DNA from 3 places in the Streptomyces sp. MMBL 11-1 genome. Region 2 is predicted to be linked to each of the others. Evidence: riboswitches for the same ligand, from Rfam matches in the RefSeq annotation. Region 2 holds a riboswitch; each other region holds the start of a gene.
The links. Region 2 has a riboswitch for cyclic di-AMP ahead of PSQ21_RS12450 (LysM peptidoglycan-binding domain-containing protein). Riboswitches for the same ligand answer to the same signal wherever they lie in the genome.
Positions count from the first base shown of each region.

Region 1: it holds a riboswitch for cyclic di-AMP, as region 2 does, so the genes downstream of both, PSQ21_RS34570 (transglycosylase SLT domain-containing protein) here and PSQ21_RS12450 (LysM peptidoglycan-binding domain-containing protein) in region 2, are expected to answer to the same signal.
Region 3: it holds a riboswitch for cyclic di-AMP, as region 2 does, so the genes downstream of both, PSQ21_RS21965 (C40 family peptidase) here and PSQ21_RS12450 (LysM peptidoglycan-binding domain-containing protein) in region 2, are expected to answer to the same signal.

Region 1 is NZ_CP117709.1:7,817,028-7,820,293, reverse strand. It holds gene PSQ21_RS34575 (CARDB domain-containing protein) at 1-897, shown strand, start outside; gene PSQ21_RS34570 (transglycosylase SLT domain-containing protein) at 1,070-1,915, opposite strand; cyclic di-AMP (ydaO/yuaA leader) riboswitch at 1,919-2,077, opposite strand; gene PSQ21_RS34565 (FAD-dependent oxidoreductase) at 2,561-3,266, shown strand, end outside.
Region 2 is NZ_CP117709.1:2,912,057-2,915,322, forward strand. It holds gene eno (phosphopyruvate hydratase) at 1-323, opposite strand, end outside; gene PSQ21_RS12450 (LysM peptidoglycan-binding domain-containing protein) at 647-1,363, opposite strand; cyclic di-AMP (ydaO/yuaA leader) riboswitch at 1,369-1,505, opposite strand; gene PSQ21_RS12455 (transglycosylase family protein) at 1,841-2,917, opposite strand; gene PSQ21_RS12460 (cytochrome P450 family protein) at 3,093-3,266, opposite strand, start outside.
Region 3 is NZ_CP117709.1:4,944,459-4,947,724, reverse strand. It holds gene pcrA (DNA helicase PcrA) at 1-938, opposite strand, end outside; cyclic di-AMP (ydaO/yuaA leader) riboswitch at 1,219-1,385, shown strand; gene PSQ21_RS21965 (C40 family peptidase) at 1,384-2,580, shown strand; gene PSQ21_RS21960 (hypothetical protein) at 2,626-2,979, opposite strand; gene PSQ21_RS21955 (C40 family peptidase) at 3,246-3,266, shown strand, end outside.

The DNA.
Region 1 (3,266 bases), 4.9 Mb from region 2:
TTCGGCTCCGGCACCATTCGCGGCGGCGACGGCAACCACGAGGGCGGCGTCGCGCTCAACGGCCGGTTCGGCAAGAACACGAAGATCAGCAACGTCTGGATCGAACACGCCAACGTGGGCGTCTGGGCCGGTCGCGACTACACCAACATCCAGGAACTGTGGAACCCGGGCGACGGCGTCGAGTTCACCGGCATGCGGATCCGTAACACCTACGCCGACGGCATCAACCTCGCCAACGGCACCCGCAACTCCACGGTCCACAACTCGTCGTTCCGCAACACCGGCGACGACGCGCTCGCGGTCTGGTCCAGCAAGTACGTCAAGGACCAGTCCGTCGACATCGGCCACGACAACAGCTTCCGCAACAACACCATCCAGCTTCCGTGGCGCGCCAACGGCATCGCGATCTACGGAGGTTACGACAACACGATCGAGAACAACCTGATCTCCGACACGATGAACTACCCGGCCATCATGCTGGCGACCGACCACGACCCGCTGCCGTTCTCCGGGCGGACGCTGATCGCCAACAACGGCCTTCACCGCACCGGTGGAGCCTTCTGGAACGAGGACCAGGAGTTCGGCGCGATCACTCTCTTCCCGCAGAACCTGCCGATCCCCGGCGTCACGATCCGCGACACGGACATCGTCGACTCCACCTATGACGGCATCCAGTTCAAGACGGGCGGCGGCCTGATGCCGGACGTCAGAATCGAGAACGTCCGGATCGACAAGTCCAACAACGGATCCGGCATCCTCGCGATGGGCGGCGCGCGCGGCAACGCGACGCTCACGGACGTGACGATCACCGACTCGCGCGACGGCCATGTACTGATCGAGCCCGGTTCGCAGTTCAGCGTCTCCGGAGCCCCGAACGGGGCACGCGCCGAGCGGTAGTCCGCGGCACGGTTCCCGGGCCGGCGGACCACCGCGGGCCCGGGAACACCCGTTCCTCCCGGATGACGCAGCCGGCCGTAGTTGCCGGTGGGTCACGAGAAACCCGGGGGTGACTTCTTGGCGCGCCCGAGGGCCCCGGACCTGGGGTCCGGGGCCCTCGGGGGACGGAGGATCAGTAGGCGCCGAAGACGTTGTCGATCGAGCCGTACCGGTCCGCGGCGTAGTTGCACGCGGCCGTGATGTTGGCCACCGGGTCGTAACTGTCGGTCGAGGTGCCGGGCACGTGGTAGGCCTGGAAGGTCGGGTCGATGACCTGGAGCAGCCCCTTGGACGGGGTGCCCTTGGCCGCGTTGGAGTCCCAGTTGTTGATCGCGGCCGGGTTGCCCGAGGACTCGCGCATGATGTTGCGGTGAATGCCCTCGTAGGTGCCGGGGATGCCCTGTTCGGCCATGACCGCCAGCGACTCCTTGATCCAGCCGTCGAGGTCGTTCGTGTACGTGACGGCCTTCTCGGCGGCCGGGGCGGCCTTCGCCACGGGGGCGGCGTCGACGCGCTCCGAACGGTCGGCGCGGTCCGCCTCGGCGCCGCGCGCGGCGGACGGCGAAGCCTTGGCGGCCTTGCCCGCCGTGTCGCCCGAAGAGGCCTCGGCCTTGATTCCGAGGGTCAGCTTGATACCCGGGTGAATAAGGTCGGGATTCTCTCCGACGATCTTCCGGTTGCCTTCGTACAGCTTCTCCCAGCCGCCACTGACGGAATATTCACGGGCGATCTTGGAAAGCGTTTCACCGGCCACCACGGAATGCTGGGCAGGGGCGGCACGCAGGACGGAATTCGCCTGCGCGGACACCGGGGCGGACGCCACGGCCTGCTGCGGCGCGGCGGCGGGCGCGGGGGCCGCGAAGGCACTGGTGGCGCCGATCACCGGAAGGGCCAGGACGGCCCCGCCGGTGGTCACGGCGGCCAGGCCGCGGCGCAGCGAGGGGGACTGGGGACGACGGTGCTTACCCTGTGCGGGCATGGGGGATTTCCTCTCCGGCGCCTGCGAGGTGAGCTGTCGGGTTCAGACGGGAGATGTCTGGCCGCACGCTCGTGCGGCTTCACCCCAAGCCGTTCCGGTGACGGATCGGCGACTTACCTGGGTCCCCCGCTCCTGCCGTACGTGAGTGGGTTTCGGATTCCCGGACGGCGGCAGGATTCGGCGTTCCATCCGGATTGACGGTGACCGTAGGCGAGAAACGCCGAACAGAACAAGCCCCGCATTCCGGATTCCCCTTTTCACGCAAGATCGAGTGATGGAATTACCGGATCGGGCCACTCCGTCACGGCGTCAACTTTCTTCGCACGGAAGGGAACCGACACCTCCGCTTCCCCGTCCGCCCCCTCGGACGTGACGCTCACCACTCCCTCGCGGTGGCGGTGAAAACCGGGTCAAGCAAATGCCTCAAAGAGGCCCAACAAGCCCTTTGGGAAACATGAAGGCAAAAGAAGCAAATCGACCATATCGGTATAGCAAAACGGATTAATCGGGCACTCTAGGCGGGGCCGGTCGAGGGGCCCGCGAGGCGATCGCTTACGGTGTGCGGTGGAGACTAGTAAGCCAACCCTTACCTCCGACGTACGCTGTACCTGCCCGCGTTCGCCCGCCCCGAAGGATCACCACGCCATGACACGCCCCGTCCGCGTCGCCATTGTCGGAGCCGGCCCCGCCGGTATCTACGCTGCGGACGCGCTGCTCAAATCCGAGGTCTGCCAGGACCCGGGGGTCTCCATCGACCTCTTCGAGCGCATGCCCGCGCCCTTCGGCCTGATCCGCTACGGGGTGGCCCCCGACCACCCGCGGATCAAGGGCATCGTCAAGGCCCTGCACCAGGTGCTGGACAAGCCCCAGATCCGGCTCTTCGGAAATGTCAGCTACCCGCACGACATCGGCCTGGACGACCTGCGGTCGTTCTACGACGCGGTGATCTTCTCCACCGGCGCCGAGGCCGACCGGGCGCTCGACGTTCCCGGCATCCAGCTGGACGGCTCCTACGGCGCGGCCGAGTTCGTCTCCTGGTACGACGGGCACCCCGAGGTCCCGCGCACCTGGCCGCTCACCGCGGAGAAGGTCGCCGTGCTCGGCGTCGGGAACGTGGCGCTGGACGTGGCCCGCGTCCTGGCCAAGACGGCGGACGAGCTGCTGCCCACCGAGATCCCGGACAACGTGTACCAGGGCCTCAAGGAGAACAAGGCGCTGGAGGTGCACGTGTTCGGGCGGCGCGGCCCCGCGCAGGCCAAGTTCAGCCCGATGGAGCTGCGGGAGCTGGACCACTCCCCCAACATCGAGGTCATCGTCAACCCCGAGGACATCGAGTACGACGAGGGCTCCA
Region 2 (3,266 bases):
GCGCCGAGCGAGGCCTTGTTCTCGGTGGCGTCCAGGTCGAACATCGCCTGGTCGATGAGGCGCTGCTCGGTGGCGTCGTACCCGACGAGCTCCGGGCCGATCTGCTCGATGACGGCGAGGACGGCCTTCTCGACGCCCTTGCCCATGTAGCGGTTGGGGTCACCGTCGCGAAGCTCAATGGCCTCGAACGCACCGGTGGAGGCGCCGGACGGAACAGCAGCACGGCCCGTGCTGCCGTCGTCGAGGCCAACCTCGACCTCGACCGTGGGGTTTCCCCGGGAGTCGAGGATTTCCCTGGCTACGACGACGTCGATGGACGGCACGAGGCATCTCCTTCTGGGATCTGACACTGGTTGTGCAGGGTCACTGTGGCCTTGCGACACGAGCCTATCGGGCCCGGCCGCGTCGGCCAGCCGACCGCCCGCCTCCTGGGACGAAAAAGGACCCAAGGGCCTGCATCACGGGACAAAACTCTAGAAATCTACTGAGCGGTAACAACAAGAGGTGAACGCATGCGGGTTCACCGGCGCCCGCCGCTCACGAAAAGTCCGGCCCGGCGCGCCGGGGATACGAGCGCGCCGGGCCGGGAAGCCGTGCGAGGAGAAGTGCCGCCGGACGCTTCTCCTCCGGGGAGGAGAGACGGCGGTTACTTCAGGTGGAGCTGCTGACCCGGGAAGATCAGGTCGGCGTCCTTGACGATGTCGTCGTTGAGCTCGAAGAGCTTGCTCCAGCCGCCCTTGACGTCTTCCGCCTCGGCGATGCTGCTCAGCGTGTCGCCGGCCTCGACCTTGTACTCGCCGTCACCCTTCTGGACCTTCTCGCCGGTCGGGGTGGTGACGGTCTTCTTGCTCTCGGCCTTCTTCTCGGCCTGCGGAGCGGTGCGCTGCTCGGAGCGCGTGGTGGGCTGCTCGGCCTGACGCTCGGGCTGCGCCTGCTCGGGCTTGCTCTCGCCGGAGCCGGAGCCGGTGTTCACGCCCGGGTCCACACCGTCGTTGGTGAGGCCGCCCGCGCCGGCGCAGGCCCAGGCGCCCGGACCCTGCATGTCGAGGAGCTTCTCGGCGGTGGCGATCTGCTGGTCCTTGGAGGCCAGGTCGGCACGGGGGGCGTACTGAGTACCGCCGGCGGCGGCCCAGCTGGACTGCGAGAACTGCAGTCCGCCGTAGTAGCCGTTGCCGGTGTTGATGGACCAGTTGCCGCCGGACTCGCACTGGGCGACGGCGTCCCAGGTCTCGACGGAGGCGGCGGAGGCGTTGGTCGCACCCATCAGCGGGACGGCGATCGCGGCGCCGGTGACGCCCGCGAGGGTGGCGATACGGGTGGCCTTGGACGGGCGGCGGTGCTTGCCCTTGCTGTTCAGCAGCATGGAACGAATCTCCTCACCGACGCCTACGAGGTGAGCTGTCGGGTTCGGGCTGATGAGTTGCCCGGTCGCACGGTGCTGCTCGCGACTTCACCCCTAGCCGGCCCCGTACGCCCCCGTCGGTTCGACGAGGCGTCCGGACCCGGCGGCTTACCTGGGTCCCCCGCTCCTGCCTACGGCGCTTACGCGTCTGTTCCCTTCGACCGACGGCAGGATTCGGCGTGACGGTCGACGGGGCCCGCGGTGCGAGCGGCTCCGACCGTAAACACAGGCAACCCCGACATTCAAAGATGGACATAGGGGGCAATCAACCCGAACTCGCCGTGGCCGGCGCACCGTTTCCGCAGGTCGGGGGCGTTGCGCCCGGACCGGCCGGACGAGACGCGCGAGTTGAAGCAAAGAGACCCATGTCTCACTTACGCAAAAGTGGACATAGGTCTCTTAACTACCCGTCTTTTCGGGGTGTTTTCCCGAATTCGATCAGTTGCCGGCGGGCGTCTCGGCACCCGTCGGCGCGGGCCGGTCCGCGCCCTCGTCCGCACCCTTGTCCGTACTCGGGTCAGCGCTCGGATCCAGGCCCAGGTCCAGGTGCTGGCCGGGCAGGATCAGGTCCGGGTCGGAGCCCAGGACGCTCTTGTTCGTCTCGTACAGGCCGGTCCAGCCGCCGGGAAGCTCCTGCGTGTCGGCGATCGCCCAGAGGCTGTCCCCGGGCCGCACCGTGTACCCGTCGGCGGACACCGCGCCGCCGTCCCGCGCGTCGCCGTCACCGCGCGAGGCGTGCCGGCCGGACTCACGGGGACCGTTCTCCTGGCCCGCGTCGGCCTCCTCGGGCGCGGGGGTGCCCCGGTGCTTGCCTCCCTTGCCCTCCCCGCCCGTCGAGGCGTCGGGGGCGGTGGAGGGGTCCGAGGCGTCGGGGGCGCCGGAGGCGGGCGGGGCGGAGGGCGTCACCGAGGAGTCGGAAGCCTCGCTCTCCTTCTCCGCGTCACCCTTACCGCTCTTGTCCGCTTCATCACGCTTCTCACCCTTGGGGGATTCACCGGACTCGCCGGATTCACCGGATTCACCGGTTGTATCCGCTTCGCCGGTCGGCGGGGAGGTCGGATCGGCCGAGGGGTCCGCCGAGGGGTCCGCCGACGGATCGGTGGACGGCGAGGTGCCCGGGTCGACGCCGGGCAGGCCGCCGTCCACGGCGAGGCCGGAGATCACCGCACAGCTGGGCCACGCCTTCGGGCCCTGGTCGTCCAGGACCTTCTCGGCGACGGAGATCTGCTGCGAGCGGCTGGCGAGGTCGGCGCGGGGCGCGAACTCCGTGCCGCCGTACGCCGACCAGGTCTCCTGCGAGAACTGGAGCCCGCCGTAGTAGCCGTTGCCGAGATCGGCGCTCCACATGCCGCCGCTCTCGCACTCCGCGACCCGGTCCCAGGTGGTGGCCTCGGCCGCGTGCGCGCCGCCGGCGCCGAGCAGCGGGATGGCGATGGCCGATCCCGTCACGCCCGCGGCGACGATGAGGGCGGGTGCCTGGCGAGGGCGGCGGTGTCTGCCGTTCGCGGAGCCCATGGGTATGCCTTCCGTGCGACTGACAAGCGAGTGGCCTGAGCGCCGCACAGCGGATTCCGTGCCTGCTTCGGCGCCCAAGTGACGCGTGAGCAAGGTGCGACCGACGCGTCGAACCGTGAACCTAGCGGGACTCGAACGTGTGTCACAAGTCGATGCAGCGCAGATCACGTGAAAGTCACAGAGTTGACACTGTGTCACTTTTTTCGGTCCGGGCACCCGGCTCGAACGCGACCGGAAGGGTGCGCAGTCCACGCATGATGAGCCCGCCGCGCCAGCGCAAATCGCCAGGTTCGCCCGTAAGCCGCAGGTCAGGAAGGCGTCTGAGCAGAGTGGTCAGCGCGGTCTGTCC
Region 3 (3,266 bases), 2.0 Mb from region 2:
ACCACGCACAGCTCGGCGGGGGCGTCGGCCTCCCCGGCCGGGCCGACCAGCTCCCGTACCAGCGTGTACTGGGCGTGGTTGGTGTCCTGGTACTCGTCGACGAGGACGTGGCGGAAGCGGCGGCGGTAGTGCTCGGCGACGTCCGGGAAGGCCTGGAGCAGGTGGACCGTCGTCATGATGATGTCGTCGAAGTCCAGGGCGTTGGCCTCGCGCAGGCGGGCCTGGTAGAGCGCGTACGCCTGGGCGAGGGTCTTCTCGAAGCCATCCGCCGCCTGCCCGGCGAAGGTCTCCTCGTCGATGAGCTCGTTCTTGAGGTTGGAGACCTTGGCGGTGAAGGACTTCGGCGGGAACCGCTTCGGGTCCAGGTCGAGGTCGCGGCAGACCAGGGCCATCAGACGCTTGGAGTCGGCGGCGTCGTAGATCGAGAACGACGAGGTGAAGCCGAGCTTCTTCGACTCGCGGCGCAGGATGCGGACGCACGCGCTGTGGAAGGTCATGACCCACATCGCGTTGGCCCGGGGGCCGACGAGCTGCTCGACGCGCTCCTTCATCTCGCCCGCGGCCTTGTTGGTGAAGGTGATCGCGAGGATCTGCCCGGGGTGCGTCCCGCGCTCGGCCAGCAGGTGGGCGATGCGGTGGGTGAGGACCCGGGTCTTGCCGGAGCCGGCCCCGGCGACGATGAGCAACGGGGACCCGGCGTGCACGACGGCGGCGCGCTGCTCGGTGTTCAGCCCGTCGAGCAGCGCGGCGGAGTCGATCACCGGGCGCGCGTGACCGTCCCGGTAGTACCCGTCCCGGGGCGGCGGGGGCGCGTCGTAGACGCCCGCGAAGAGTCCCTCCGGCACCGCTTCGGGCGCGTGGTCCTCGGGGGGCGGCGGGGGGCCGTCCTCCACGGGCTGGAGGCCGGTCAGGAAACTGTCGTCAAAGAGGCTGCTCATCGCCTCCCGAGTCTAGGCGGCCGGACTGACAAGCTGCTGCCGAAGCCGGGAAGCGGCCACTCGCCCCGGGGAATCGCCCGCCCCTCACCCGTACGCACGGAGAGCGGACGTCGACGTTCCGTGAAGGAGCGCCCGGTCGGAGGGGGTGCCCGGCCCCCGATCCGGAAAGGTCACGAAAATGTATCGGGCATATCGCTCATCGTCCTTCCCAGCGGCGGGGCCGGTTGGCTAGCGTGCTCGGTCAGGTGGCCCGTACCTCCCTGGGGCGAACCACGCCCGACGGGCACCTCTGCCGAATCCGTCCTGCCTCCCTGGCAGTCCGGAACCGGGGACCCACACGCAGAACCGGGGTGAATCGGTCCGTGACCTCGCATCCGGACCGTAGGACAGCCTTCCGTTCCGTCCGAACCCGACAGCTAACCCGGTAGGCGGTCCACGGAAGGAGATGCCGGTCTTGGCATCGCATCGCAAGCCGCGCGCGAAGGTGCGCACCACCACCCCCGCCGTCGGGCTGACGACGGCCGCTCTCGCCTCCGTGACGCTGCTCTCCACGCAGAGCGCCACGGCCGCGCCCGCGGAGCCGAAACCCGCCATCGAGGAAGTCCAGAAGAAGGTCGACGCCCTGTACCGGCAGGCGGGCGCCGCGACGCAGGAGTACAACCGGGCCAAGGCCGCCTCCGCCTCCCAGCGGACGAAGGTCGACACGCTGCTCTCCGACGTGGCGAAGCAGGCCGAGAAGATCAACGAGGCGCGCAGGGCGCTGGGCTCCTACGCGGCGGCCCAGTACCGCAACGGGGGCATCGCGCCCGCGGCGACCTTCTTCCTGGCGGACAACCCGCAGGGGTACTTCGACCAGAGCCGGCTGATGGACCGGGCGACGGAGCGGCAGCAGAAGGCCGTCGCCGAGGTCCGTACGCAGCAGGCCTCGGCGGCGAAGAAGCGCGCGGAGGCGGTGAAGAGCCTGGAGACCCTCACCGAGACGCAGGCCACGCTGGCCTCCAGCAAGAAGGACGTGCAGTCCAGGCTCACCGAGGCCCGGAGCCTGCTGTCGAGGCTGACCGCCGAGGAGAAGGCGCGGCTGGCGGAGCTGGAGCGCAGACAGGAGGCCGAGGCAAAGGAGAAGGCGGCGAAGCTGGCCGCCCGGCAGGCCGCCGAGGCGAAGGAGCGGGCCGAGGCCGAGGAGAAGGCCCGCGAGGAGGCCGCGAAGGAGTCCGGCGGCGGTTCGGGCACCGGCACCGGCTCCGGCTCAGGTACGGGCACGGGCTCGGGCACCGGCGCGGACAGCGGCTACGCCGCCAAGGCGGAGAAGGTGCTGGCCTTCGCCCGCGCCCAGATCGGGAAGCCGTACGTGTGGGGCGCGACGGGCCCGTCCAGTTACGACTGCTCGGGGCTGACGCAGGCGGCGTGGCGGGAGGCGGGCGTGACCCTGCCCCGGACGACCTGGGACCAGGTGGAGGTCGGGACGCGGGTCGCCACGTCGGACCTCCAGCCCGGAGACCTGGTCTTCTTCTACGACGACATCAGCCACGTCGGCATCTACAAGGGCGACGGGATGATGATCCACGCCCCGAAGCCGGGTGCGAACGTGCGCGAGGAGTCGATCTACTCCATGCCGATCCACGGCAGCGTGCGCCCCGCGTGACGCGCGCCGGGGGGCGGCCCTTCGGCGGCCGCCCCCCGGGGAGGCTCAGGTCCAGACCGTGGCGAGGAAGATGTTGACGACCGTCAGTCCGCCGACCGCGGCGAACGCGCCCTTGTCCACCGTCTCGTCGTCCCGCTTGACGTAGACGAGGGCGAGGATCACGACCAGCAGCGCGAGCTTGATGCCGATCTTGACGTGGTTCACGGTCTGGTCGTCGGCCTCATTGAGTCCGACCAGGGCGACGCCGGTGACGAGCATGGTCAGCGCGCCGTGCAGCATGGCGGGGGTGAAGCGGGCGGTGCCCGCCCCCATGGCCTTCATCTGCGTCAGGAAGCCGCCCAGCAGGGAGGCGATGCCGATGATGTGCAGGGCGACGAAGACATTGATGAGTACGTCCATGGCTCCGGAGCCTAGCCAGGGCCGCTCCTCCCCCACGCAGTGAGGCAAGCCTTCCCTGGGCGCTTTCCTCACTCGTGAACCAATTGCCCATTCCTTGCGCTGATTGCCCGGCAACAGGCTCCCGTTCTCGATCAGATGCGGCCGTCGAAACGTCACATCAGGGCAATAGCCGTCATGGGGATTCTTTTCCCCGCACCCGGAATAGCGTCCTGCACGGGCCCGCCGGCATCCCCCGGCGGGCATCCGACAGAAAGGATGCCGCCCCCGTGGCAGCGCACCGCAGGTCA